DNA from 3 places in the Fictibacillus sp. 5RED26 genome. Region 3 is predicted to be linked to each of the others. Evidence: riboswitches for the same ligand, from Rfam matches in the RefSeq annotation. Region 3 holds a riboswitch; each other region holds the start of a gene.
What was found. Region 3 has a riboswitch for cobalamin ahead of IHV10_RS14070 (DUF4430 domain-containing protein). Riboswitches for the same ligand answer to the same signal wherever they lie in the genome.

Region 1 (9,958 bases), on a different contig from region 3:
TCTTGGATTACGCATAACGAGCCGTGGTGTGCTGGTTTCTTAGGTTATCATCAAGGATTTCATGCGCCAGGACATACGAACATGGACGAAGCTGTTAAAGCGGTACACCACATGCTTCTTTCTCACGGAAAAGCTGTACAATATTTAAAGAACGAGCTTCAATCCAAAACGCCGATCGGTATTACGTTAAACCTGTCACCGATCTATGCAAAAACAGATTCTGCGAACGATCAGCTTGCAGCGAATAATGCTGACGGGTATTCCAATCGCTGGTTCTTAGATCCTGTTTTCAAAGGGCAGTACCCTGTTGATATGATGAACTTGTTCTCTAAATACGTTCATTCGTATGATTTTATTAAAGCAGGGGATATGGAAATCATCTCAACGTCTTGTGATTTCTTTGGCATCAACTATTATAGCCGAGGGATTGTTGAGTTCTCTGCAGCGAATGACTTCTTACATAGAGGGGCTCATTCTGATTATGAAAAGACCGGCATGGGATGGGACATAGCGCCAGAAGAATTTAAAGATCTGATCAGAAGATTGAGACAGGAGTATACGGATCTTCCTATCTATATTACCGAGAATGGTGCAGCCTTTGATGACGTACTAGAGAACGGACGCGTCCACGACTCTGGCCGTGTGGATTATATTGAAAAGCATCTTCAAGCGGTTTCTGATCTGAACGATGAAGGCATGAATATTGAAGGGTACTATCTATGGTCTCTCATGGATAATTTTGAGTGGAGCTTCGGATATGACAAACGATTTGGAATCATCTACCTAGATTTTGATTCTCAAGAGCGAATCTGGAAAGATAGCGCATACCGTTATGCAGAAATCGTGAAAAACAGAGGAACCAATAACAGCAACAAAGAAACAGATGCTATTTCAGTAAGCTAATTTATTTCTAAGATAATAATAACCATTGAAGTCCCTGACATAGGTTAGGGACTTTTTTGTTTTGTGTAAAATTTTCCTGAGTGGAGAAGCTAAAAACGTATAGGAGGGATAGACATGAAGGATAAGAATGAGGAACGAATCGATGAAGAAACATCGGACGGAATGAATGAGTTAGTAGAGATCATCAATGCAGAAGGTGATACGGGTGAATTGAAGGAAATCGTTGAGAGCTATGATAATAAAAAGGAACATTCCCCTTTATGCAATGATGATTTTTTCTATGCAGACCTTCGGGCCATTGCGGAAGATGGTGCTAAAGAAGATTGAAGTATTTAGAACGGGCAGAACCGCTGATGATAGCGACTCTGCCCGTTTATTTGTTTGAAGTGCGCGTGTTAAAGCATGGGTGCATTGAATGAGTTAACTTTGCTTCGCGATGTTGAGGTAGGGGGTATAGAGCTAGTGTTTACTTGTCGTGATATGTCGACTCGCCGGTTTATGGGTAAAAATCGCCGGAATATCACAAAAACACGCCGGAATAAATCAGAAATTTCTAGGATTAATTCTAAAAGTTCTCGAAATAATAGCCTTGATACCACGCCCGGTATAAATGGATTCCAGGGTTTGAGTGCCTAAATAGCACCTAGAGGCCGATTATGGTCAATTAAACAAAGCATTTTATCAGAAGCTATATCCATCAATAGCTACTTAACGTGTAATTTGAGTTAGCTGTTGTATATCTTCAACAGCATAATCAGCAATCAATGAGGAAGAGTGAGATTTATGAATGAGTTCTAAACTTTTCTGCATGTTACATAATAAAGTTTCGTTATTAAATAGCCTCTGAACATTCTCCACAATTTCGTCTGCGGTATGAACAACTATTGCAGCACCTTTTTCTTCAAAATACTTAGCATTTTCTCCTTCTTGGCCAGGAACGGGCTTATATAGAATAAGTGGCACTCTTACAGCAGCAGCTTCAGTAATGGAGATGCCACCTGGCTTGGTTACTACGCAATGTGAAATCTTTAAGACTTCATGAAGTTCGTCTACGTAACCGAATAATCGGAATGAACCTGGATGTTGTTCGGCTAGTGGTGTTAATTTCTCATACAACGTTTTATTCTTGCCACATACTACAATTACTCGCAGAGAAGGATCGTTTAAAAGACGCTGAGCTAGAACCTTAACATTTTTCAGCACACCTTGAGCACCAGCTAGGATCGTCACGACACGTTTACTTGGCGTAACTCCGTATTTAGTAAACACTTTCTCTTTATGAATTGGGCGATAAAAGTCTGAACGAATGGGAATACCGCTAACAGTAATTCTATATTCTGCCACACCATGTTTGATCAGTCCGTTTGTGACTGAATCAGATGCAACAAAATAATGATCAATCGCTGGATTGATCCAAAATGGATGAGCGAAATAATCAGTGATCACGGTATAGATGGGGATGTTAAACCGTGATTTTTTAATAAGAAATGGCGCAGCGTGAAAGGGAAAGGTTGTTATTACAAAACGGGGTTGATGTTCTTTAATCAATTCTAGAAATCTTTTTCTTCCTAAATAACGAGAGAATTGTGTAATCGTATTGGCATTCAATTTGTTTGTTCCATAATAAAACCATTTATAAAAAGAAGAGCCGTGTGAAAAGCTTTTGATAAATATGGATTGCGTAACTTGGGACATGATGGGGTGAGCTTCACCAAATAAATCAGATATGACAGGTTGAAATCCTTTACTCTTCATTTCTTCAGCGAGGACATTAGCCACTTGAACATGACCGCTGCCATAGTTAGCTGTAAGGATTAATGCTGTTGGACGTATCATTAGAAAACCTCCCCAGTCTTTTGAGATAAGAATAGCAGGAGATTTTAAACGTGATATGAAGAAGATTAAAAGGTTTTGTAAAAAGTAAAAATTGTTAGTGGTACAATAAGATAGATTCAAAATTTCATAAGATCCGATAATTATGGTGTCTGTTGCAGACTTAATAGGGAATCTGGTGTGAGGCCAGGACTGTACCCGCAACTGTAAGTGCTGACGAAATAAGCAAAACCACTGTCTATCTGACGGGAAGGGCTTAGAGTAGGCTGATGCACGAGTCAGGAGACCTGCCATCTTTATAGCGTTGATCTTCTTCGGGAGTTGGGAAGATAGGACGAGGGATATTTAATAGATCATTCTTTCTGTTATGTATTCTTACGTACCCGTCTTTCGTGATGGGTATTTTTCTTTGTTCACTAACTCCCTCAAAATAAGGGGAGCTTTCAAGCTTCAGAAAAGAGGGTATGGTATGGAACAGCAGTTATCAGCAAACATCTCAAGAACGATTCAAACAAAGTTGGTATTGCCGCCTGACACGAATCACATGGGAACGATATTCGGTGGTACCGTTTTATCGTACATTGATGAAATCGCAGCGATTGCCGCCATGAAGCACAGCAAGAAAGTGGTTGTCACCGCATCCATTGATAATGTAAACTTCTTATCGTCAGCTAAAGTGGGAGACATCCTCATATTAGAAGGTGTAGTGGTCTCAACGGGAAGAACGTCTATGGAAGTATACGTAAAAGTGGAGTGTCAAAATCTAGAGACGGGGAACAGGACGTTGAATACCACGTCAATCTTAACGATGGTGGCCATTGATCAAAACGGTAAGCCGTTTCCGGTACCGAGTGTCATTCCTGAGACAGAAGAGGAAGAAGCACTCTTTAAAGGTACTCCACTAAGGAAAGAAAGGCGTTTGTTATATAAAAATGTAAACAAAATTTAAGGTTTCTTTAAAAGTTATAGTTGTAGTTTTTTTCTTTCTTCTTTGTAAGTTGGTTGTAGCGGAAGGTTGCCTGCCTGCTACATGAGAAGCTTCTCGCAAGGCATGCGACGAGGAAGTCCACTTTCTAGCATAAACTTGTAGACGCAGGAGCAAAGAGACAACTTTGAAGCGGTCAGGTGGAGACTCCTAATGGCGCAAAGCGGCAGGAGGCTCACCGTTCGCCCCGTGGAAAGCGTGCAACCTGGAGCGGAAACCAACAACTAACAAAAGCAACAATGTATACAAATAAACCTATTTTAAAAGGAAAAGGAAGTGAGAATCCCAATGAAAATTAAAAATATCATATTTGTAGCATTGGGGTTCTTTTTCCTAGGTTTAGGCGTTATCGGTATCGTCTTGCCGTTGCTTCCTACCACACCTCTTTTATTATTGGCATCTTATTTCTTCGTAAAAGGTTCAAAAAAGTTTGAAGTGTGGTTTAAAGGAACCGACATTTATAAAAAACATCTAGATGATTTTGTTAGGAATCGTTCGCTCACTAAAAAGAAAAAGATCATGATCAGCCTGTTTTCAGATTCGATGATCTTGATTACTTTTATCCTTACAGACAGTATGATTGCAAGAGTGATTTTGATTCTTGTGGTGATGTATAAATATTACTATTTTATTGTTAAAATTAAAACGACATAGAGAATGTGTGGAGATAAAGAGAGCAGCCTAATCAAAGGCTGCTCTCTTTATCTATCATGAAGAGGCTTTGTACATAACCACCAATCGTAGCACTCGATCTCTCCTGCTTGTGCTTGTTCTGCCCGTTTTTTAGCTTCTTGTACTGTGGCAGCTGGAGGAACGATAAGACGGTCTCCAACAAGCTCGTTTTTCGGCCAGTTTGCAGGTGTTGCTGCTTTATTTCTATCTGCTGTCTGCAGCGCCTTAACCGCTCTTAGGATCTCGTTGATATTACGGCCAACATTTTCAGGATACGTAAGGATAAGACGAATCTTGCCTGTCGGATCTACGATATAAACACTCCGTACTGTTCTTGTTCCCATCGTAGGGTGTATCATTCCTAGTCTAGTAGCAATCCGGCCTAGACTATCCGCGATGATCGGAAAAGTAATCTCTACTTTTAAATTCTGCTGTATCCATTCGATCCATTTTAAGTGTGAGTATACTTGTTCTACAGATAATCCGATTAAGTAAGTGTTGAGCTTTGTAAACTCAGGCATGAGCTTTTGAAACGCAACAAACTCTGTCGTGCATACGGGTGTAAAGTCACCCGGATGGCTAAAGAGGACAAACCAATGACCTTGATAGCTTGTTGGGAGGACAAGTTCCCCAAGGGTTGTATGAACCGTCATCTCCGGAAATTGATCGCCAATAAAAGGCTTTGAAAATGTTTGTGTAGATTCCATCCCTCTCTTCTCCTATCTTCCTTGGTTTCCCATCATCTTGCTCTTTTTCAACAGCTGAGACTCTCCTGTTTTTTCCCACTCTTCTACCTGTTCAATAGCTTGTTGAGGTGTAAATCCTTGACCAACAAGAACACCAGATAAAATAAATTCCTGATAGAGATGAGTTAAGTTAATGCCTTCTTCGGTCTCTTTTAATGCTCTTTGTACTAACGGATCAATGTACGAAACCCATTGGTCTGCTAAGCTCTCCGTTTGAGGCATTCTGTGTTCTTGATGAAAAGAACGAGGAGCACTTGATGTACTGTTTAACGTGAATAAATAGTTGTACTTAGCGCTGTGCTTGATCTCATCTGTAATGATGTTAAAGAGAATATCTCGATAATACGTATTAGGAAGTCCTTGGCGAATAACGCGATATTTCTCTACGGCAGCAAGTTCGCCAAACAGAGCTTTGACAAGTCCGTCTTTATAGGTTTTCGGTTTCTGAAACTCTTCTCCGTTCATTGGTGGAACTTCTTGGCCGGTAAGATCTTTGTAGATCATTCTAAAGAGTTTATTATGCCTTTTCTCATCATCTCGAATAGATGCGATGATTAATTTTTGTTCGTTTGTGGGTGCCTCAGAAATTAAATAGTCGTAAAATAATTCATCTTCCCTTTCGCCAGCAACAGCTTCCCTGATAAGTTGCAGAGATAGTTGAAGTGCTTGCTGCTGACCATCACTTTGCTGTTGTCCGGTGTCTTGTTGCTGTTGTTGTGGGTTCATATAGCTCATAAGATAACCTCCAAAAAAATGATTGTCGCATTAGTATATGCACACGCCTAAATTTTGTTTATACACAAAGATTTAAACACCACATGTCCGATGCATGAATAAGAATGAGCATATAGCTCGTTGAAAAATAAGGAGTGTTTATAGTGGATGAACTCATGTGGCTAGCGATCGGTGCAGCCGCAGTTTTTATAATAGAAGCGGGTGGTTATTTATATTGGAGGTTTTTGGGAAGTGGCTCACTTAAACTCTATATAAATGATGGTCAGAGACCCGAAAGAGACTTCAAACTGATTCAGACGTTCAAAACGTTGACACAAAGAATTGCACTAATCGATGTCTCAGGAGAAGTATGGGTCTACAGCAATGGTGAAATCATGTTTGGCACGAAACAAGATGAAAATGAGTATGCAGAAGTGATCGTACATGTTCCGATGGCCGCAGCGAAAGAGACTAAACGCATCTTAATCATCGGTGGCGGAGGCGGAATCAGTGTGCGAGAGGTTTTGCGTTATGAGAACGTTGAGGAAATTATCGCTGTAGATGTTGATGCGGAGATGATGGATCTTGGAAAGAACTTCGATCGTTTAGTTACATTCAATGAGGGTTCTTTAAATCATCACAGAGTGAGAACGGTGATTGAAGATGGCAGACATTTTGTAGAAGAAAGCCTAGAAACTTGGGATGTGATCATTGTAGACATACCAGAACCGACTGAAAGATGTCCAAGTCTATCCCAATTGTTTTCTTTAGAATTTTATCATCAATTAAAAGAACACTTAAACCCGGGTGGTGTTGTATCCATTGCTTGTTCAACCGTCAACCTGATGCCAGAATATATGTGGAGCATCGAAAAGACGTTAAAAGAATGTGGACTTTTCACAATTCCCTTTCATAATTTCTCTAACAAGACGGGTGTGGATTGGGGTTATGTCCTCGCTTCGACATTACCGGTACAGCGAGATGACATCCGATTAAAAGTTACCGTTCCATTCTTAACAGAAGGAAGACTGAAGGATGTGTTGGAACTACCGTACTACTTGAAGAACCTTGAAAACAAAGGTGATATCCAGACGGATCAGAACACCGTCCTCTTAGATATTGTAAGAAGAGAATTGAATAATTGACATAGATAGCACTTGTGTAACTTACAAGTGTTTTTTTAATGATTAATATTATGGATTAGGAGTAACTAGCATTTCTAATAAACTGAACGGTAATTATTTTTGTTATTCATGAAGCTGAGTGTGCAACTTGGTAACGGCTTGTGACAGGTTGGTCAGAAGTGGATTTACGATGAGAAGATCATGACATATACTGGTTAAAAATAAAGTGAAACACATAAAGGGGGCGTGAGATGAAGCTAACAATACTTGAAAGTGATGATCATGAAGGCTTGGAAATCATTGTGAAATGCAAAATGTTAAATGATGAAGTTATTAAAGTTCTAACTTCGTTGAGGTCCCTTGAAAGAAAAGTATTGGGTACAAAGGATGGAAAGGTCTATCTTCTTTTACCAAATGATATTTATTATTTTGAGTCAGTTGATAAAAAGACATTTGCTTATACCGAAAAATCGGTCTATGAGGTGTCATTAAGGTTGTATCAAATTGAAGAGCTCTTCGGTGATGTGAATTTTTTTCGTGCTACAAAAGCAAGTATATTGAATCTCGATCGATTACAATCCATTTCCCCACGAATTGGAGGCAGGTTAGAAGTGAAAATGGAGAACGGAGAGAACCTATTAGTGTCCCGTCAGTATGTGCCTGTTTTAAAGGCAAAGTTAGGTTTTTAAATTAAAGGAGGCGATGATATGTTTAAAAAAGTAATGGCGTATACGGTAGCATTTAAAACAATTATGAGCTTATTCTTTTCGGCAGGAATCATCATCTATGTTGTGTTCGGCTATATGCTCGGAAAAAGGGAGATCGCCTTCGAGATGATCGTTCAAATCTTTTTTATCAGTATTCTGGTTACTGGTTTGCATTACTTATTTTGGACGGAGGACACTAAAGTAAAGTTAACAAATAGTTGGAAACTGATCATACAATATTTTATTCTCGGCTTCGTTTTAATAGGGATGTCCCAAGTATTTAACTGGTTCGAGTGGGGAAGTAAAACATTTTATATGATGTTGGTTCTGTTTCACATTCTTTATCTGGGCGGCATACTTGGGTTCACTATCTATTTTAAAGTGCTAGGATTTCAATTCAATCAGAAGATGCAGCATTATCGAAAGCAGAATCAAGTTCGCTAGTTTATAAAATTTTTTTTAAGAGTATAGTGGGGTAACAATCATAATCGCAGCGACTTCGTTGCGATTATTCTTTTTCTGTAAAAAAACAGAAAAGTATTAAAAAAGTGTGTCGATATTATCGTCTCCTCTTCGTCGTATAAGTAAATCAGCTTAAAAAACAATTGAAATGCTAAGGAGAGATTCATATGAATACTGTAATTTCAAAAGATGGAACAAAAATTGTTTATGACAAGGTAGGAAATGGACCTTCACTCATCTTAATCGGAGGCGCATTCAGTTATCGAAAGTTCCCAGGCATGGTTAAACTTGCAAAATTATTATCAGACCATTTTACAGTTTACACATACGACCGACGTGGCCGTGGTGATAGCGGTGACGCAGAACAGTATGAACCCGTACGAGAGTATGAAGATCTGGATGCAATTATCTCAAAAGCAGGAGGAACGGCATTCGTTTGGGGGTTATCATCAGGAGCTGTTCTTGCTTTACAAGCAGCTGCTCATGGAGCGAGCATTGCAAAATTAGCGCTCCACGAACCGCCATTTATCGTCAATGACAAAGATCATGTACCACCAAGGGATTTTTCAAAAAAGGTTAGTGAACTTGTTTCTGATGATCGCAGTGCCGATACGATTAAATATTTCATGACGAAGGGCATGGGGGCTCCTTCATTCGTTGTAACTATGATGCGTATGATGCCTGGTGTTTGGTCCAAGCTTATGGCGGTTGCACATACCCTTCCGTACGATGCGACATTATTAGAAGGATATATGGAGGGAAAGTCATTGCCTGAAGATTTTTGGAATAACGTTACAGTGCCAACAATTGTACTTAAAGGCACAGAAAGTCCTTTAATGCTTCGTGACGGAGCAGATGCTTTAGTAAAAGTGCTTCCTAATGCTGAATTAATAAGTAAGAAGGGGCTTGGACATACGAAACAGCTTAATGTTAAAAGTATTTCTTCTGAGCTCGTCTTATTTTTTTCTGCTGTATAAACTAGAGAAAATTACTAAAGGATTTTTTTAACAAATACCGAAACCTTTTTATAGATTTATCGTGCAGATCATTAAAATGAAGAGTTAAAAATGAGGAGGCAACTACACATGAGATTTATGATGATCGTTAAAGCGACAGCAGATTCAGAGGCTGGGGTTATGCCGAGCCAGGAATTAATAGATGCCATGCAAAAATATAACGAGGAATTAGTAAAGGCAGGTGTGCTACTTGCTGCAGACGGCTTACAACCTAGTTCAAGTGGTATACGAATTTCTTACCCGGAACGGGGCGGTCGTCCTAAAGTAATTGACGGCCCGTTTACAGAAGTAAAAGAACTAATTGCAGGCTATACGCTCATTGAAGTGAAGTCAAGAGAAGAAGCAATCCAGTGGGCTCTGCGTATGCCGGATCCACATGGGTATGGGCATGGTGAGATTGAACTGCGACAGGTTTTTGAAGCGGAGGAAATAATGGAAAACCCTATTCATTTAATGAAAGAAAGAGAACTTCGAAAAAAGGCTGAGGAGCAGCAAAAAGCGTGACAGTGGTGGATGTAAATCGAGGGATCGAAGAGATATGGAGAATAGAATCTGCGAAGTTGGTCGCAAGCTTAACGCACATGCTGCGAGATGTAGGTATCGCTGAAGATATTGCTCATGATGCATTAATCGTCGCATTAGAAAAATGGCCAAATATCGGTATTCCAGATAATCCGGGGGCATGGCTGATGACTGTGGCCAAAAGGCGTGCGATTGACTTAATAAGGCGTACAAAAAAACGTGAACAAAAATATTCCGAGCTGGCCAGAGGAACTGATCTTTACACGGAAGAAGA
Region 2 (9,958 bases), on a different contig from region 3:
GTCGTTGTTGATCATGAAGGGATCGTCCGGTATATGAATAAAACATACTGCGAGTTTTTAGATGAAAATCCTAAGTATGTGGTAGGAAAGCATGTTACAAAAGTTATTGAAAACACAAGAATGCACAAAGATGTTTTACAAGGAAAAGTTGAAATTGCGGATCTACAATTTATTAGAGGGAACTACATGATAGCAAACCGTATTCCAATCCTAAATGAAGGAAAAGTAATCGGAGCTGTAGGAACTGTAATATTTAGGGATACAGAGCAATGGAAAAGGATGAACTCTCATATTAAAGCGCTTCTTCATGAACTCAATTTTTATAAAAAAGAGTGGGAAGAAATAAATGGTGCCACTTATACGCTAAATGATTTTGCGGGAACTTCAGCAGAAGTTCAAAAAGTAAAAAAACATGTGAAAAATATTGCCAGTGGAGATCTATCCGTATTGATCCGCGGAGAGAGCGGAACAGGAAAAGAGTTGCTTGCCCATAGCATTCATCAATTAAGTGAAAGAAGTGGAAAGCCCTTTATAAAACTGAATTGTGGTGCAGTGCCAGAGCATTTGTTTGAATCTGAGCTATTCGGCTATTCGGAAGGAGCATTTACAGGAGCAAAAAAAGGCGGGAAATTAGGTAAGTTTCAACTTGCAGACGGAGGCACTCTATTTTTGGATGAGATTGGGGACCTTCCTCAAAGTATGCAAATAAAATTGCTGCGTGTCCTTCAGGAAAAAGAAGTAGAGCCTGTAGGAGCTGTTCAACCCCAAAAAGTAAACGTGCGAGTGATCGCTGCTACAAATCGCTCATTAGAAGGATTGATCAATGAGAATAAGTTTCGTGAAGACTTGTTTTATCGGATAAATGTCCTGCAAATCCAAATACCTCCGCTTCGTGAGAGAAAAGAAGATATATGGCCTCTCGCAGAAAATTTTATCCGATTGAACTGTGCTGAAACAGGTAAAAGAATCCTTAGTATTGATCAAGATGTAAAAGAAGCATTCTTAGAATACAGCTGGCCAGGCAATGCGAGAGAACTTAAAAATTTTGTTGAGGCAGGCATCCAACTTACCCATAGTGATAGATTATCGTTAGATGTTTTTCCGGATTTTCTAAAAGAAAAGCTCGGAATCAATAAGAAGCAGATGACACTCAAAGAACATCTTCAAGAAACAGAAAAAAATGTGATCGCTTACTATTTAGAGAAGATGAACGGGGATATTATGCAAGTCGCTAAACATCTAGGCATTGGAAAGACAAACCTATATGATAAGATTAAAAAATATAACATTCGTTAATCTAATCTTCTATTCCGAAAAAACGGAACACCCTTCCGGATTTTCGGAATGATTCATTTTATTAATTAAATGAGATTTCCAAATGTCATCTATGTTATATTCTAACTTTCTATAATCACAAAGTTTAAGTATCGATATTATTTTTCCGTTTTTCCGGAAAAATAATAGGATGATGTATACCCCTTATACGTTCTGAAGTTGGCATGAAACTTGCAAATGAATTATAGGGTGTAAATGATATGGAAAGGTGATGATGCTAAAAAAATGAAAGCGCTTCAAAAATGTTAAATGGATAGAATGGGGGAATTTGAAAAAATGGACATTATTATTATTTTATTAGCTTTATTCTTCTTAATGTTCGTAGCTTACAGAGGATTCAGCGTTATTTTATTCGCGCCGATCGCTGCGTTGTTTGCTGTATTGCTTACTGAACCTGGTCACGTATTGCCTTTTTTCTCAGGAGTGTTCATGGAGAAAATGGTTGGTTTTATTAAACTCTATTTCCCGGTCTTCTTACTAGGGGCGATTTTCGGGAAAGTTATTGAAATGTCAGGATTTGCAAAATCGATCACTCAGTTTGTCATCAAACTGATCGGACCTGCTAGAGCAATGCTTGCAATCGTACTTGTTGGGGCAATTTTAACGTATGGTGGGGTCTCTCTGTTTGTTGTTGCTTTTGCTCTCTACCCGTTTGCATCTGAACTTTTTAAACTTGCTGATATTCCTAAAAGACTCATACCGGGTACGATTGCGTTAGGTGCTTTTACTTTTACAATGGACGCTTTTCCAGGGAGTCCGCAAATTCAAAATATTATTCCTACATCTTTCTTCGGAACAACAACATGGGCTGCACCGTGGCTCGGGTTTATCGGAGGAATGTTTGTTTTCATATTGGGTATGATCTACCTTGAGTGGAGACGTAGACAAGCGGCTGCAAAAGGTGAAGGATACGGAACAGGACATACCAATGAGCCTGAAAAGCTAGATTCTGAAAATCTACCAAATGCTTTCATAGCGATTCTTCCGCTTATTCTAGTAGGAGTGTTCAATAAATGGTTCACCGTCTTAATTCCACAGTATTACGGTAAGACGTTTGATTTTTCTGCTATTGGTATGAAGAACGTGCCTGAGATTCAGATCCCATCACTTGCTGCTGTATGGGCAGTTGAAGGAGCTTTGATCATTGGTATCGTTACAGTTCTTTTGTTCTCTTTCAAGAGAATTAAAAACAACTTTAATAAAGGAATTAATCTCTCCATTGGCGGAGCGTTACTGGCAACATTAAATACAGCATCAGAGTATGGATTTGGTGGTGTGATCGCAGCACTTCCTGGCTTTACTGCAGTAAACTCAGCGATGTCGAATACGATTAAAGACCCGTTGATCAATGAAGCGGTTACGACTACGACGTTAGCAGGTATTACAGGATCAGCGTCTGGCGGGATGAGTATTGCACTCGCAACGATGAGTGAAACGTATATCGCACAAGCAGACAAACTAGGAATTGATACAGAAGTACTTCACCGTGTTGCTTCTATGGCGAGTGGCGGAATGGATACACTCCCTCACAACGGTGCTGTTATTACGTTGTTAGCCGTTACAGGTTTAACTCACAAACAGGCATATATCGATATTTTTGCTATGACGATCATTAAAACGATAGCCGTGTTTGTAATCATTGGTTTGTATTACGGATTTGGTATCGTTTAAACCATTATTCTAAAAAAGGAGTAATAATTCCATGAGAGCGTTTGTTGAGGGGAAAGTTGTTTTTATTACAGGAGCAGCCAGTGGAATCGGTTTGCAGTTAGCAAAGGCTTTTGCTGAACAAGGAGCAAAAGTCGTGATCAGTGATTTGAATGATGAGAAAGCAAAGGAATCTGCACAACTGTTGGCTCAAGATGGTCTTGAAGCAATCGGACTTGGCTGTAATGTGACCACGGAGGAAGATATAACAAAAGCGTTGGACGAAACACTGAAACAATTCGGACGCATCGATGTGCTCATCAACAATGCAGGATTGCAGTATGTATCTCCACTTGAAGAATTCCCGACTGAGAAATTCCAGCAATTGATCAGTGTCATGCTTACCGCTCCATTTATAGCAACTAAACATGTGTTTCCAATCATGAAGAAACAACGGTTCGGACGCATCATCAACATGGCGTCCATAAATGGGCTTGTAGGTTTTGCGGGGAAATCTGCTTACAACAGTGCGAAGCATGGAGTTATTGGTTTAACAAAGGTGGCTGCCTTAGAAGGTGCATCACATGGAATAACGGTAAATGCGGTTTGTCCTGGATATGTTGACACACCTCTTGTAAGAGGGCAATTAGAAGATCTGGCGAAAACGAGAAACGTAGAGTTAGAAAAAGTTTTGGAAGAAGTAATCTATCCTCTTGTTCCACAAAAAAGATTGTTAGATGTTCAGGAAATTGCAGATTACGCACTCTTTCTTTCAAGTGAGAATGCGAAAGGTGTTACAGGGCAAGCGATTGTGATCGACGGAGGATATGTCGCACAATAAACGATAGATAATTTATTGACATTCACTATATTTAGTGTCAAAGTATATAGTACAAACCTATATATGGAGAATTCAGGTGCCGGAATATCCGGCTGAAAAGGGAATTCGGTGCAATGCCGAAGCTGTCCCCGCAACTGTAATTGTGGACGAAATGGAATAGCCACTGTACGGATCAGTTATTTATAATGACTGCTGTATGGGAAGGCCCAAAGTAGGAAGAAGCAAAAGCCAGTAGACCTGCCTGAAGACTCCTATTTTCTTTTCCTCGGGGATTGGGAGAAAGAACAGCGGCTGTTTTATGCGGATGATTGTCCGTCGAAATACACGTCATTCTTTCACCCTCTTCCTGATGGAAGAGGGTTTTTATTATGACTAGGGAGTGTATTTAATATGAAAATGACAACTGAAAACTCTTTACTCGGGGAGTGGTTAAGGAGTTGTGTCGAAAATTTTCCGAACATACAAGCTGAAACTTTTCTAAAAAATGCTGAGAAAATGGAAACTCATACAGGAGTGTCAAGTTCACTTTACAGACAGTTAATCATGGAAGCTTTAAATGGATTAAATGCAGAAGAGCCACAGTGGACATTTGTGGCATCGCAAATCTATTTAAAGCAATTATATGAAGAAGTCATGATCAATCGTGCTGAAGCAGAAAAACGTCCATATACGAACCTTTATGGCTTGATCTCTAAGTTAGTAAGTTTGAATATCTATGATGATACCATTCTATCTGCGTACTCTAAGGAAGAGTTGGAGAATGCTGAAAACATGATAGACCCTACGAGAGATAAGCTATTTACATACATCGGGCTCAAAACGCTTGCTGATCGATATTTGGCAAAAGGGTTCAATCACGAAATTTATGAATTGCCACAAGAACGCTGGATGCTGATCGCTTTGTTTTTAATGAGAGACGAGAATCCAACGAATAGACTTCAATTAGTCGAAGAAGCATACTGGGCGCTCTCGAACCTTTATATGACGGTTGCCACTCCGACTTTAGCGAATGCAGGCAAGAGTTATGGGCAGCTTAGTTCTTGTTTTATTGATACGATCGACGATAGTTTAAGAGGGATCTTTGATTCTAATACAGATGCTGCAACTGTTTCGAAAGGTGGCGGCGGACTTGGTATCTATCTCGGTAAGATTAGAGCAAGAGGTTCTGACATAAGAGGATTCAAAGGAAACTCATCAGGTGTAATACCATGGATGAAGCAGTTAAATAACACGGCCGTTTCTGTAGATCAGCTTGGACAGAGACAAGGTGCGATTGCAGTCTACCTGGATATTTGGCATAAAGACATCTTGGAGTTTTTAGATGCAAAGTTAAACAATGGTGATGAACGAATGAGAACGCATGACCTTTTTACAGGTGTGTGTCTGCCAGATCTTTTCATGGAGCGCGTGGAAAAACGAGAGGATTGGTATCTGTTCGATCCTCATGAGGTAAGAAAAATCAAAGGCTATTCGTTAGAAGATTTCTATGATGAAACGGTTGGGTCAGGAAGCTTTAGAGAAAAATATACCGATTGTGTAGAGGATGAGAGACTTTCAAAAAAATCCATTCCTGCTATTGAGATCATGAAACGGATCATGAAGTCGCAACTTGAAACCGGAACACCGTTCATGTTCTATCGAGATACTGTAAACCGCTTAAATCCGAATTCTCACAAAGGGATGGTCTATGCATCTAATCTGTGTACAGAGATTATGCAAAACATGTCTGCAACGGTTGTCACTTCAGAGGAGGCAGAGGATGGAGAAATTGTCATCAGAAAAACGCCAGGAGACTTTGTCGTCTGTAATCTGTCATCTCTTTCTCTTGCTAAAGTGATCAATGATCAAGTGTTAAAGAGAGTCATTGATATTCAAATCCGAATGCTAGATAACGTTATTGATCTAAATCGCATAGATGTACCTCAAGCAGAACTTACAAATAAGAAATATCGTGCGGTCGGTGTAGGTACGTTTGGATGGCACCACCTTTTAGCAAAAGAGGGAATCAAGTGGGAAAGTGAAGAAGCTGTTTCGTACGCTGATAACCTTTATGAAATTATTAATTTTCATGTAATCAACGCTAGTTGTGAGCTTGCGAGAGAAAAGGGGAGATATCCGGCATTTTCAGGTTCAGATTGGGAGACAGGAAACTACTTTTCGAAGCGTAACTATTCCTCTGAAGAATGGAGTAGTCTAAAAAAACGAGTTAATATGCACGGCTTAAGGAATGGATACCTCATTGCGGTTGCACCGAATTCATCAACGTCGATCATCGCAAATTCGACATCGAGTGTAGATCCTATATTTAAAAAATTCTATTCAGAAGAAAAAAAGAATTACAAAATACCTGTAACCGCTCCTGACTTGAATGCAGACACAACTTGGTTTTATAAATCTGCGTTCTTAATCGATCAAACATGGAGTATTGAACAGAACGCAGCTAGGCAGAGACACGTGGATCAGTCCATTTCGTTTAATCTTTATGTCAATCACAATATAAAGGCAAAGGATCTGTTACACTTGCATATGCTCAGCTTTAAAAAAGGATTGAAGACTACGTATTATACCCGATCTACGTCGATTGAGTTAGAAGGATGTGAAAGCTGTGAAAGTTAAAGAGGTAGAACTACTCAAAGAGAGAAAAATCTATGATGTGGAAGCTCCTAATCGATCTACAGGTATCATAAATGGTAAGAGTTCTAATATTCTAAACTGGGACGATGTGAGATATAAATGGGCTTACCCTTTATATAAGAACATGTTAGCCAATTTTTGGACACCGTTTGAAATAAATATGTCGAGTGACAGCAAACAATATGTTAGCTTGAGCGAAAAAGAACAAGATACATTTAATAAAATCATAGGGTTATTGGCATTCTTAGATAGTGTTCAAACGGATTATTCAAGCAAAGTAGCAGCCTACTTAACAGATTCAAGTCTTGCTGCACTCATGGCCACGCTATCGTTTCAAGAAGTCGTTCATAATCAGTCATATTCATATGTGTTGTCCTCTTTAGTACCGAAGTCCAAGCAGGATGAGATATTTGAATACTGGAAAACAGATGCTGTGCTAAGAGAGAGGAATGATTTCATTGTTGAAGGCTATGAGGAGTTCCTTCATAATCCTACGCCTCAATCCTTTTTGAAATCTATTATTTACGACGTGATTCTTGAAGGATTAAATTTTTATTCTGGTTTTAGCTTCTTCTATAATTTGGCCAGAAATCAAAAGATGGTCTCGACTTCAACGATGATCAACTATATTAATAGGGATGAGCAGCTGCATGTTTATCTGTTTACGCAAATTTTTAAAGCCGTAATAGAAGAAGATCCGCATTTAAGAGATGAAGAGCTGGAGATGTTTGCGAAAAACACGTTTCAGCGAGCGGCGGAGCTCGAGATCAAATGGAGTAAGTATATAATAGGAAATTCATTTGAGGGCATCCATGAATCCGATTTAGAAGCTTATATTAAATTCATGGCGAATAAACGATTGAACGAATTAGGATTTAACAAGCTTTATCCAGAATACAATAAAAATCCACTTCCTTGGATAAAGGCTTATTCTGATGTGAATTCTGGAAAAAGTGATTTTTTTGAACAGAAATCGAGACAATATACTAAAGTTTCTGATGAAAATGGTTTCGATGAACTATAGAAAGCCGGGATCTAGGTCCCGGCTTTCTTTTTTTAGATGTTTTATAATGACGATAGAAATTACTTAAGCTCTTCTTTCACTTCAAACTGCTGACTCACTTTATCACATTCTTCATGATATTTTTCATGTGTACGTTTAATGACATGATCGAATACTTCATCGACCTCATTGCTCAGAATCTTAATGCCTTCTCCTGTAATACCGCCTTTTACGCATACCTTTTGAATGAGTGTAGGCAACGTATAAATATCTTTCTCAAGTAGTTTCCCCATTCCGATGATCATATCGCTTGCCAGTTGAGTGGCCTGAGCTTTAGTGATTTCAGTTTGATCGACTGCTGAGTTAATAAAGCATTGCAGGACATAACCGATAAACGCAGGACCGCAGCTTGCGATATCAGAAGAGATACGAGTGATATTTTCATCGATAACAAGAGGTGTAGAGATATAGCTCATTAAAGAAAGCAGCTTTTCTTTGTAATCAGCGTGGCATCTTTTTCCGAATGATACAAGTGATGATCCAGCTAGTGCCCGGTTATTGATGCTCGGAATAGCTCTTGCAATATTGCAATCTAGTAGATCTTCCAACTGTTCACAGGAAATAGGACTCGTAATAGAAACGAGCAACTGATGTTTAGAGATGGAGCTTTTATTGCTAGATAGCAACGAATAAAACTCGTGTGGCTTCACACATATGAACACAATTTCAGCAAAACGGAAAACTTCTTCAGGATTATTTCCAACCTTCATTTTTGGATAGACATTCTGCAGCCTCTCAGCTTTAGACAGAGTGCGGTTAGTGACCATGAGCCTTGATGGCGAAATGGCTGAAGATTCGATAAAAGAAGAAGCAAGAACGCTTCCCATATTTCCGGTTCCGATAATTCCAACCTTCATATCTGAACCTCCTTCCTCTACGTTCAAATTTATGCACGCAGTGTATCAAATATGTTTTTTTGCAAGTTCAAGCCTAGTTAAGAAGGTGAATTTATGGAAAAGTTAAAGCGGCATATGAACTGGATTATTGGTGGTGGTATACTGCTCATCCTTGCAATAATTGTATCTCTATTCAATTATTTTCAAAGTGAACCAAATATGCCTATAACTTCACAAACACCTATACAAATGGAACCGGAATCGCCAATTCACACTGATAAGCCTAAACGAAAGAAGGAAGATAAGATCCAAAAAGAGACTGAAATTATGGTCGATGTTCAGGGAAGTGTAAAGCGTCCAGGCGTATACGAGTTGAAAGAAGGAGACCGAGTGTTGGATGCTATACAGATGGCAGGGGGCTTTAAAGATGGAGCGGAGGTTCGTTCGGTCAATCAAGCGTTAAAAATTTCCGATGAGATGATCGTGTATGTAGCTGAGAAAGGTGAAAAGTATGAGTTGCAGCCAGCATCAAGTAATCCTGTGGAAGAAAACAGCACGCTAGTTAACATCAATTCTGCTGATGAAACGGTGCTCCAAACTCTAAATGGAGTGGGTCCTGCAAAAGCGCAAAGCATTATCTCCTATCGTGAAGAGAATGGTCCTTTTACCTCCTTAGAACAGTTATTAGAAGTAAGAGGAATAGGAGAGAAGACGATTGAACAATGGAAAGATCAAATTCGTTTTGATTAAGGGTTTTTATTGACCCATTAAAATACGAATACTACACTTAGGATATAGAAATAGAGGAGGCGTTTAGCGTTGCAGCGAATATCGTGGAACGAATATTATATGGCACAGAGCCAATTGCTTGCACTTAGAAGTACGTGCACCAGATTAGCTGTAGGAGCAACGATCGTAAGAGATAAACGGATTATCGCTGGAGGGTATAATGGCTCGATCTCAGGTGGTGTTCATTGTATTGATGAAGGCTGCTATGTAATAGATGGTCATTGTGTAAGGACCATTCATGCAGAGATGAACGCTCTACTGCAATGCGCGAAGTTTGGTGTACCGACAGAAGGTGCCGAAATGTACGTGACGCACTTTCCTTGTTTGCATTGTTGCAGATCAATCATTCAAAGCGGTATAAAAAAAATCTATTATGGTCAGGACTATAAAAATCATCCCTATAGCATTGAACAGTTTAAAGAAGCGGGAGTAATCGTTGAGAAAGTGGAGATGAACTTCTTACCTTCAACATTTCTTACTCATAAAGCATGAACCCTAGACATGCTGTCCTGAGTGCATGCTCTGCATTTTATGGGATCTGGCTTTCTCAGAACCCTTCGATAACCGGGTTAGTTGTTACGGCTTTCCTGGTTATCGTTATGGTTTTACAGATCAGAAAAAAATCAGTATACATCCTCGTTTTTCTCCCAATCTTCTTTATTTATTCTCAGTACGATAACACTAAAAGTTTCTCAAAGCTTCCAGAGGAACAAATGATATTCTCAGGCAAGGTAAAATCAATCCCAAAAATAGACGGAAACCTACTAAGTTTTGAACTTGTAACCTTTGATGAAACGATTGTTGTTCATCATA
Region 3 (9,958 bases):
CAGCAGCTCTTCAGACAAAAGTTAAGATGAAACCAGATCTTCTGGATGAGATCAGCTACCGAGCAGTTGCGATCGGCTTTCCCATCTTTACACTCGGAGCACTAATCTTTGCTATGATATGGGCTCAGCAAGCTTGGTCGAGATTCTGGGGATGGGATCCAAAAGAAGTTTGGGCTCTTATCACGTTCTTGTTCTATGCCGCTTTTCTTCATTTACGACTATCAAGGGGTTGGCACGGAGAAAAGTCTGCATGGCTTTGTGTGTTAGGATTCTGGATCATTACATTTAACTTGATCGCGGTAAACCTTGTTCTTGTAGGATTGCATTCATACGCATAATGATTTTAAAGTCTCTCTTTCATTAGAGAGACTTTTTTTAAAAGCGCTCTTGTCTAAACGGTTGTATTTTTAAAATCCTTGTCTTCTTAGACAGTTGATTGGAGTGGAAGGTGCGAGACTCCTGCGGGATAGGCGGGCAGGTGAGACACTTAAGAGTGAAACGAACGAATGTGGCTCACCGCCTGCCCCGCGGAAAGCGAGCACCTGAAACGGAAATCAACTACTTTTAAGAAACAACTTTGATACATACTTAAAAGAAAATAGATAGACAGCATGTCCGGTTTGTTTAGTGTACTTGGTTTCATGTATGATAGAGACAGGAAAAAATCTTGTTTAACTGATTTTATGTGGAGGATTGAATATGGATACAGAAGCTAAAATTCTAGTTGTTGATGATGAAGAAAGAATTCGAAAACTATTAACGATGTATCTAGAGCGAGAGAACTACGAAGTTCATGAAGCCGAAAACGGTGAGGATGCGCTACAGATGGCAGTATCCATCAATTTTGATCTCATATTGCTCGACCTTATGCTTCCTGGTATGGATGGCATTGAGGTTTGTGAAAAGTTAAGAGAAAAGAAAGCGACTCCTGTAATCATGTTGACAGCTAAAGGAGAAGAGCTTAATCGCATAGAAGGATTCGAAGCAGGTACGGACGATTACATCGCGAAGCCGTTCAGTCCAAGAGAAGTCATCCTGCGTGTAAAAGCACTGTTGAGAAGGTCGTCACCGACGAAGTTTCTTCAAACCGAAACGGTTGCAAAGAACGTTGTTGTGTTTAAGCACCTTACGATCGATCACGATGCTCACCGTGTAACAGCTGGCGGAAAAGAGGTCAACTTAACTCCGAAAGAATATGAGTTGTTGTACTACTTAGCGAAGACTCCAGATAAAGTCTATGCGCGCGAACAATTGCTAAAAGATGTTTGGAACTATGAATTCTTTGGTGATCTTAGAACAGTTGACACACATGTGAAAAGACTTAGAGAAAAGCTTAACAAAGTCTCACCGGATGCAGCATCCATGATCGCGACCGTTTGGGGAGTAGGATATAAATTTGAGGTTGGGAATGAATGATCTGGAGAAGTGTAGTTGGTAAACTTTGGATAACGATACTTTTATTAGTCTCGGTCGTTTTAACCCTGCTCACCATTCTTCTTACGCAGTTTTTTGAATCGTTTTACGATGATCAAGCCAAAGAACAATTAACGAAGATGGCTGATCGAGTGATGTTGATTATGGAAAGCGATGAGAACAAGGAAGAAGCAATACGCATCACAAGTGAAATGGCTGAAGCATATTCCATGTCTATCATGATCATAGACGAAAATCAGGAATCCTTTATGTCTAAGAATTCTTACGATGATGCACCTTATATCCCAGTTTCTGTTTTCAAAGAGAATGATCAGTTATCTACTGTCGCAGAGAGTGAAAAAAAGATCTACGTAAACGGAGATTTTCCCGTTCTGAATAAAAATGATGAGACGATGCAAACGATGATCATCTACGGTGAACCTTATGGATCGGGAGAAAATGCAGGAGCCGTTTACGTCTATCAATCCATCGAGAATGTGGAAAAAACAACGAACCATACAAAGTATCTCATCTTTTTAGCAGCGGGGATCGCGATCATCTTAACTACGATCTTTGCGTTTTTCTTATCTACTCGAATTACGGCACCACTAAGAAGGATGAGAGAAGCAGCGACGTCTGTAGCAAAAGGTGAGTTTGATATGAAAGTGCCGATTTTAACGCATGATGAGATCGGCGAACTTGGCATGACGTTTAACCGTATGGGCAGACAGTTAAAAAACAATATCACAGCATTGAATCAAGAAAAAGAACAGTTAACAAGTGTTTTAAGTTCGATGGCTGATGGTGTGATCACCTTTGATAGAAAAATGAACATACTGGTTACGAATCCTCCTGCTGATCGATTCCTACAGGCATTTTATTACGAATCAGGCATGAAGACAGAGGTCAACGGAAACGTTCCTGAGACGGTCAAACAGCTCTTTGGGCAAGTTGTTGCACTTGAGAGTGAACAGATGACAGAGATCGCGATACAAGGCCGCTCGTGGGTCGTCGTTATGACACCACTATATGACCAATCTATGATTCGTGGAGCAGTAGCTGTACTTCGTGATATGACAGAAGAACGACGAATGGACAAGCTTAGAGAAGACTTTGTTGCGAACGTTTCACATGAATTAAAGACGCCGATCGCTATGCTGCAAGGATATAGTGAAGCGATCGTAGATGATATTGCAGAATCTGAAGAAGAGAAGAAAGAACTAGCAGGAATCATTTTAGACGAATCGAAACGGATGGGAAGACTTGTTAACGAACTCCTCGATCTTGCAAGATTAGAAGCAGGTCACATGAAGCTTCACTACAGCTCTCTTCCGATCATTCCTTTCGCAGAAAGAATCGTTCGGAAATTTCAAGGGCCTGCTAAAGACAGAGAGATTCAATTAAATCTAGAATTTAAGAAAAATCTCAAAAGTTTGCAAGAGGAGATGGACATCGACCCAGACCGGATTGAGCAAGTCTTAACCAATTTGATCGACAATGCGATTCGTCATACTTCTCAAGGCGGGTTTGTAAATCTTATTGTAGAAGTGAGCGATCAGAACGTGAAGTTTTTCGTTAAAGATAATGGAACGGGTATAAAAGAAGAAGATCTGCCATTTGTTTTCGAACGCTTTTATAAAGGGGACAAAGCAAGAACAAGAGGGAAATCAGGTGGAACGGGTCTTGGGCTTGCCATAGCAAGAAACATCGTAGAAGCACATGGTGGTCAGATCAGCGTTCACAGCAAGAATAATGAAGGCACGACATTTTCTTTCGTTATTCCTCGAACGTTGAAATAAATTAGCAATACGTCCCGATTAATCTTGTTTCATAAGGAACAATAGCAGTTTTAAAAAAGGATTTCACAAATTTCTCCAATATGTTTATAATAGGAATTGTGATTTCATAAAATTTCATACGTGTTAAACAGGTGCAGTCCTTTGTTGGACGAGCTTAATAGGGAAAACGGTTAGATTCCGTTGCGGTCCCGCCACTGTAATTGTGAGAATCCTATAATATCGCCACTGTGAAAACGGGAAGGTGTTAGGAGACGATGATCAAGAGCCAGGAGACCTGCCTGTTTGTTACATGACATGACCTACGAGGATAGGGGGGTGTTTAACAGTACCGGGGCCGGTTGCTGTTTTCTGCCTGTATACTATTAATCTCCTTCGTAGCCGAAGGGGATTTTTTTAGTTGCGTGAAGTAAATTTAGTATCAAACAAAGTGTTTTTATAACAGAAAGAGGTTAATCATGAAGAAATTACTTTTAGTATTAGCAACAATGATGATGATGTTGGTGGGCTGTGGAACGACTGAAACGAAAGAAAAAGCGGATCAGCCGAAACAAGAAGAAACGAAAAAAGAACAAGTAACGGTTCAGATCACAAAGGATAACGGAAAAGAAAAGGTTACAGAAAAGAAAATAGAGATTGCAAAAGATGCGACGATCATGGACGTGATGCAAGATAACTTTGAGATTGAAACTCAGTACGATGGAGCATTTATAAGCAGTATTGAAGGTGTGGCCGGAAGCGAACAGGACAAAACATCTTGGTTCTTTTCTGTAAACGGTGAAGAAGCGATGAAGGGTGCTAAGGATATTACGTTAAAACCTGGCGATGTCGTAGAATTTGATCTTCACAAATATGAATAAGCTGACAGTCAAACGAATTACGATCATTGCCTTACTTGCTGCTATATTAACAGTAGGCAGAATCACCTTCTCAATGATACCCAATGTTCAGCCGAATACGACGATACTCATTCTTGCTTCATTCGTACTCGGTCCTGTGCAAGGGTTGTTACTTGCTATATTAAGCACGATAACAACAAATCTTTTTCTAGGGCATGGTCTGTGGACGTTCGGTCAGATGTTTGCCTGGGGATTGATAGCCGTTATGAGCGCATATTTAGGCAAATACAGACATAACATACCTTGGCTGTTGCTCCCGATCTATGCAGGATTCTGTGGCTTTTTGTTTGGTTTCATCATGTCTGTTCTCTTTGGTGGAATCATCATGCAGAAATTCTGGCCGTATTACTTGGCGAGCCTCCCATTTGATCTAAATCATGCGATTGGTAACGTGGTGTTCTTCATCGTACTTTACAAACCACTTCTCTATGTGATGGAAAATTATATTAATAAAGATGGAAGTCAAAAAGCTGCCTTTGAATAGGGAGCTTTTTTAGCTCTCTTAAAGTTTAATGTTGAAAAAAAAACAGAACTTCGTATCATTTGGAAGTTCTGTTTCGTGATATTCTGTATAGAAGCTAACAATTACCCAAAGTTATGATGAAAACACCAAACAATAAGAAGTATACTCACTATTCCCCAAGCTGTGGCACTTACGATCCACCAAATGATGGATTTAGCTTTTGCTGAAGTTTCCTCGTTTTCCATTTTTCCTGTAATAAACGCGAGTTTACTTTCCATATCTTTTTTCATAGAAGTAAGAACAACAAATCCAATTGTTATAAAACCAATCGTGATCAAGAGTAGTATGTCCATATGCTCTACATCCCTTTTGTAGTTATTTTCTTTATCAAACTTCTTTATTCGAGTTCATTATCCTGCCTCATTAGATAAGAATGATGTATATAGAGTAGATTTAGTAAGTTCCCAAAGCGAAAACTCAACAACGAACTTTAGTTGAGCCTTTTCTTTAAAAACCGGTTCAAAAAGTTGAAAAGCTGAATAGGATGATAAAGTTGATTTTACTTTTACCTAGGAGGACAAAATGCGAGACTATCTGAACCGTTTTTTTGCTGTGATTTTTTTAATGATGTGCTTAAGCGTCTTATTTATCGGAGGGAAGTTGGGAGCATAAACACTTGAACGAACAAGGATTTCATGGTACATATGGTAAAACGTTTTAAAAAGGAGATTAATATGCTAACAGATTACCATTCTCATCTCGAAAAAGGGACATTGACGATCGATTATCTAAAACAATTTGTAGACACCGCAAAAGAGAAGGGAATACAAGAGTTTGGGATTTCTGAACACGCTTATCACTTTTATGAAACAAAAAACATCGTATCAAAACCATGGATGGAAGAAAGACGTTATTACAAGATGGACGATTATGTAAATCTGTTTAAGCGTGCAGATCATTTAGGAATGGACGTCCGCATGTCGATTGAAATGGATTATACGCCGGGACGGCATGCTGAGATGGAGGCATTTATAAAATCCTATCCATTCGATTACGTGGTCGGATCTGTGCATTGGGTCGATGATTTTGGGATAGACCTTGCAGAATACCGAAAAGAATGGGACCGTCGTGATCTTTATGAAACGTATCGTTCGTATTATGATCAAATTGTAACACTTGCAGAATCAAACCTATTTGACATTGTTGGACATATCGATCTAGTCAAGATCTTTAAATATGTTCCGACTGATCAAGAATTTCTTTTAGAACAGTATGAGCGCATTACAGATGCGTTAAAAGACTCAAAAACATGTGTAGAGATCTCATCTGCAGGTCTAAGAAAACCTGTAGGACGAATCTATCCAGAACCTGAACTTCTGTCTCTTTGCTATAAAAAGGGGATACCGATCGTACTCTCTTCAGATGCTCATGAACCGCACCAAGTTGGAGAGAATTATGAGGCGACTATAAAGCTTGCAAAAGAGATCGGTTACAAAAAGCTGATGACTTTTCAAAGTGGGGAGAGAAAAGAAGTAGATTTAGGATAATAAACACATAAAGAAAGCTCTGCAATCTGATATGCTCCCCTAAAGGTAGACAGATAAAAAATAAAAATCTGTTTACTGTAAGGGGAGTATATCATCATGAATTGCAGAGCTTTTTGCTTTTCTATAGATCTAAAGGTTTGCACACAAGAAGATCCTCGATACTTCTGAGTTCTTTCTGAGTAGATTCTGGAAGTTGCGTGTCAAAGGTAAGTACCATCATGGCTTCACCGCCAGCTGATTTACGGCCAACGTGCATCGTTGCGATATTTATGTTGCGTTCTCCTAAAAAAGCTCCTACTTTTCCGATAATACCTGGTGTGTCACGATGTTCGATGTAAAGAAGAGATCCTTGTGGTACAAAATCAACCGTATACCCGTTCAATTTAATGATTCGGCCACCAAAGCCTTTAACAAGTGTCGCTGAAAGAGTAAACGTTGTGTTCAGACCTGTAACCTTTACATGAATGATATTTGGATAACCATGATCATCTGTCCCATGCTTTTCACCGATTACGATTCCTTGTTCCTTTGCAGCCACCATGCTGTTTACATCGTTTACCGGCCGGTCTAATCTTGTTTTTAAGAAGCCACACAAAAAGCTGCGAGTAAGTGATGTAGTATCGGTATCCGATAATGATCCGCCATAACCGATCGAAATCTCTGAAACAGGTTCTTTAAAGAACTGAGTCGTAAACGAACCAAGAAGATTTGAGAAATCATAATAAGCAATCAGCTTCTCATACGTATCTTTTGATAATGAAGGAAAGTTAACAGCGTGTTTTAAAGGTTGATGTAAAAAATGCGATCGAATCTCATCACTCGCCATATAGGCTACATTTTTCTGCGCTTGCACCGTGGATGCCGCGATATGAGGTGTAACGATCACTTTAGGATGATCGACTAAAGAGCGGCTAACGGGAGGTTCTTGTTCGAAAACGTCAAGAGCGCAGCCAGATAGATGTTCGTTATCTAAGTAGTGTAGAAGAGCTTCCTCATCGATGATGCCTCCACGAGCACAGTTTAAGATAAACGCACCTTTTTTAGCGTATTTTAAGTTATCAAGATTTAATAGTTTATGGGTATCTTTTGTAAGCGGGGTATGAACGGTGATAACGTCACTCTGCTGGATTAACGTATCGAGATCAACAGAAGTAACGGATAGTTCTTTTTGTTTTTCTTTCGGAAAATAAGGGTCAAAAACAAGTACGTTCATGGAGAAACTTTTCGCGCGCTTTGCAAGTTCAGAGCCGATTCGTCCCATGCCGACGATCCCGAGCGTTTTTTGATAGAGTTCTTGGCCCGTATACTTTTTGCGGTTCCATTCACCTTGTTTTACAGATTGATTGGCTTGTGGAATGTTGCGGACTAATGCCATCATCATGGCCCAAGTGTGTTCCGCTGTTGAAATGGTGTTTCCTTCAGGTGCATTTACGACGAGCACACCTCTTTTTGTCGCTGCGTTCAGATCGATATTATCTACTCCAACTCCAGCTCGTGCAATGATTTGAAGTGCGGGCAGCTGATTCAATACATCTTCAGTAATCTTTGTAGCACTTCTTACCATGATTCCTTGAATGTTTTCTGGTTGAGTAACTTCATCAAGTTTTCCGAAGATCAGCTCAACACCTTCAAGTTTTACTAACGGTTCAACACCTTCACTCGTTATTCCATCACAGACTAATACGGTTGCTGTCACAGTTCCACCCCTTGTCTATCTTTATGAATAGCATCAATATTTTGATAATTTATCACATTCTGACGATAGGTACAACTATGATTTTTAAGATAGCGGTTTCAAAAATGAAGAAAACTAATTGACAATGAGAATCATCCTTAATAAAATAAATAAAAACCCTCTAATGAAAGAGGGTTCCTGGTAAGATTACAACTATTCGAATTTTAATGCATCACCATCGAATGACTCTTCAGATACTTTGATGGAATCTGTAGGACAGCCTTCGAACGCATCTTGCATATCTTCTAACAATACATCTGGAATTTCAACGATTCCTTGGTTATCGTCTAGAGTTACAAACGCAATTCCTTCGTCGTCATAATCGTAAATGTCTGGTGCTGCAGCTCCGCATGCTCCACATGCGATACAAGTTTCTTTGTCAACAATCGTATACTTTGGCATAATGAATACCTCCTAAGGAATTGAAAAAATACCGACTTACATATTTAGCCATTTTAAATTAAGGGTCTACTAATCATATTGTAATAAGTATCCCTCTACATTTCAATAGAAAATTAGGACCTCGTCATATCTTTTATTCCCAATCTTCCTCTTAATATAACACTTTTACTCTTAAATTTCCTTAAATCTGATAAGATAGATTATATGATAAAGTGTGGTGATTTATTATAGATATTTGTCATGTCGTTTTATTAGATATCTTTCGAAAAGTAAATGGTAGTAGAAAAAGCTCAGGCGTCTATTATATGGTGACAGGTAAGAAAACGGCGCAATCTTTGTCCGACAGCCAATGGTTTGGTATAGAACGTTATTATGCCGCTTTCAAGGGGATGGCCCATGACACTTTTACTGAATCAATCGAAAGCCTGATAAATGAAGAATATATGAAGGAATCTGAAGATCATGTTTACACCCTTACTGAAAAGGGTGAACAACTTCTTGTGCGTGAGAATGATAGATTATCATTCTTAAATCATTTAAATGGATTAAAATATGCATCGATAGAGTCTACATGCTGGCAAGCTATCACGTTATATGTACAAGCTCTCTCCAATGCTCTATATGGTCATTTTAATTATTCACCAGTTGTAAGGGACTTCTCGGTGATACAAAAAGTTAAATCTGTGTTTCCTAGATCAGAGTCAGAGAGAAAAATTCAAGCGGAAAAACTTTATCGTGAATTATCTCGAGTGTTGTTAGAACATGATACTCAAATTGCTGATCTTTTTGTTAAGAAACTGTCTGGCTACAATAGGATCGGAAGTACCTTCGAGCAATTATCTCGGATAAAAGGCATGAGTCAAGAAGAGACTGTACTCCGTTTCAGGGCGATTTTGCACGCTTTCATACACAAGATAGCTAGTGAAAAGTTGAATTTTCCGATGTTGCACTCTCTAATAGGCTCATTTACTGAAGCTCCGGCATTAACTAGATCAGCATCTTTAACTTTAAAAATGCTAAATAACAATAAACCTCTAGAGGAGATCATGATCGTTAGAAATCTGAAATTGAGTACTCTAGAAGATCATCTCGTAGAGATCGCAAGAGAAGTGCAAGATTTTCCGATTACCCCTTACATTAGTGATACAGAGTTTTTGAAAGTGAAAGAATATTACAGTAAGACGAATGAAACAAAGCTTCGGCCGTTTAAAGATGCCTTTCCTCATCTTTCGTATTTTCAAATCAGGCTAGTACTCGCAAAAGAGGGTGGAAAACATGCAACTGGAAGCAACGCTTAAAGAGTTATACGGATTTTCATCGTTTAGATCTGGACAAAAAGAGATCATAAATGACTTGCTTTCAGGTCATGATGTGTTAGGTATGCTGCCGACTGGAACAGGAAAAACATTAATCTATCAGATGGCCGCACATCTTTTAAAAGGAAGAGCACTCATCATTTCTCCTTTGGTGTCATTGATGGAAGACCAAGTAGATCAGTTTAAACAAGCTGGTTATAAGAGGACGATCGCTCTCAACAGCTTTTTAGATCAAAGTGAGAAACAATCCATATTAAAAAGAATACAAGATTATCAGTTTGTTTTTGTGAGTCCTGAAATCCTTCAAAACTCTTACATCCGTTCTATCCTGTTGTCAGTTAGTTGGTCGTTATTCGTAGTAGATGAAGCCCATTGTATCTCACAATG

Region 1: another riboswitch for cobalamin. It lies ahead of IHV10_RS17295 (acyl-CoA thioesterase); the one in region 3 lies ahead of IHV10_RS14070 (DUF4430 domain-containing protein).
Region 2: another riboswitch for cobalamin. It lies ahead of IHV10_RS19270 (ribonucleoside-diphosphate reductase subunit alpha); the one in region 3 lies ahead of IHV10_RS14070 (DUF4430 domain-containing protein).

Annotation. Positions count from the first base shown of each region.
Region 1 is NZ_JACZDU010000005.1:91,244-101,201, forward strand. Features, by position in the region: gene IHV10_RS17280 (GH1 family beta-glucosidase) at 1-903, shown strand, start outside; gene IHV10_RS17285 (hypothetical protein) at 1,018-1,230, shown strand; gene IHV10_RS17290 (MGDG synthase family glycosyltransferase) at 1,612-2,739, opposite strand; cobalamin riboswitch at 2,866-3,045, shown strand; gene IHV10_RS17295 (acyl-CoA thioesterase) at 3,206-3,685, shown strand; gene IHV10_RS17300 (YbaN family protein) at 4,010-4,375, shown strand; gene IHV10_RS17305 (peroxiredoxin) at 4,423-5,100, opposite strand; gene IHV10_RS17310 (ferritin-like domain-containing protein) at 5,113-5,874, opposite strand; gene IHV10_RS17315 (spermidine synthase) at 6,018-6,998, shown strand; gene IHV10_RS17320 (LytTR family DNA-binding domain-containing protein) at 7,229-7,666, shown strand; gene IHV10_RS17325 (hypothetical protein) at 7,685-8,128, shown strand; gene IHV10_RS17330 (alpha/beta fold hydrolase) at 8,314-9,123, shown strand; gene IHV10_RS17335 (YciI family protein) at 9,232-9,666, shown strand; gene IHV10_RS17340 (RNA polymerase sigma factor) at 9,663-9,958, shown strand, end outside.
Region 2 is NZ_JACZDU010000007.1:64,152-74,109, reverse strand. Features, by position in the region: gene IHV10_RS19285 (sigma-54 interaction domain-containing protein) at 1-1,296, shown strand, start outside; gene IHV10_RS19280 (GntP family permease) at 1,612-3,006, shown strand; gene IHV10_RS19275 (3-hydroxybutyrate dehydrogenase) at 3,038-3,823, shown strand; cobalamin riboswitch at 3,881-4,082, shown strand; gene IHV10_RS19270 (ribonucleoside-diphosphate reductase subunit alpha) at 4,214-6,439, shown strand; gene IHV10_RS19265 (ribonucleotide-diphosphate reductase subunit beta) at 6,429-7,481, shown strand; gene comER (late competence protein ComER) at 7,541-8,377, opposite strand; gene IHV10_RS19255 (helix-hairpin-helix domain-containing protein) at 8,471-9,106, shown strand; gene IHV10_RS19250 (ComE operon protein 2) at 9,176-9,637, shown strand; gene IHV10_RS19245 (DNA internalization-related competence protein ComEC/Rec2) at 9,634-9,958, shown strand, end outside.
Region 3 is NZ_JACZDU010000003.1:247,485-257,442, reverse strand. Features, by position in the region: gene ccsB (c-type cytochrome biogenesis protein CcsB) at 1-338, shown strand, start outside; gene IHV10_RS14080 (response regulator transcription factor) at 700-1,416, shown strand; gene IHV10_RS14075 (ATP-binding protein) at 1,413-3,212, shown strand; cobalamin riboswitch at 3,325-3,508, shown strand; gene IHV10_RS14070 (DUF4430 domain-containing protein) at 3,668-4,069, shown strand; gene IHV10_RS14065 (ECF transporter S component) at 4,062-4,592, shown strand; gene IHV10_RS14060 (hypothetical protein) at 4,694-4,924, opposite strand; gene IHV10_RS14055 (histidinol-phosphatase) at 5,306-6,118, shown strand; gene serA (phosphoglycerate dehydrogenase) at 6,240-7,814, opposite strand; gene IHV10_RS14045 (ferredoxin) at 8,007-8,255, opposite strand; gene IHV10_RS14040 (helix-turn-helix domain-containing protein) at 8,561-9,553, shown strand; gene IHV10_RS14035 (RecQ family ATP-dependent DNA helicase) at 9,531-9,958, shown strand, end outside.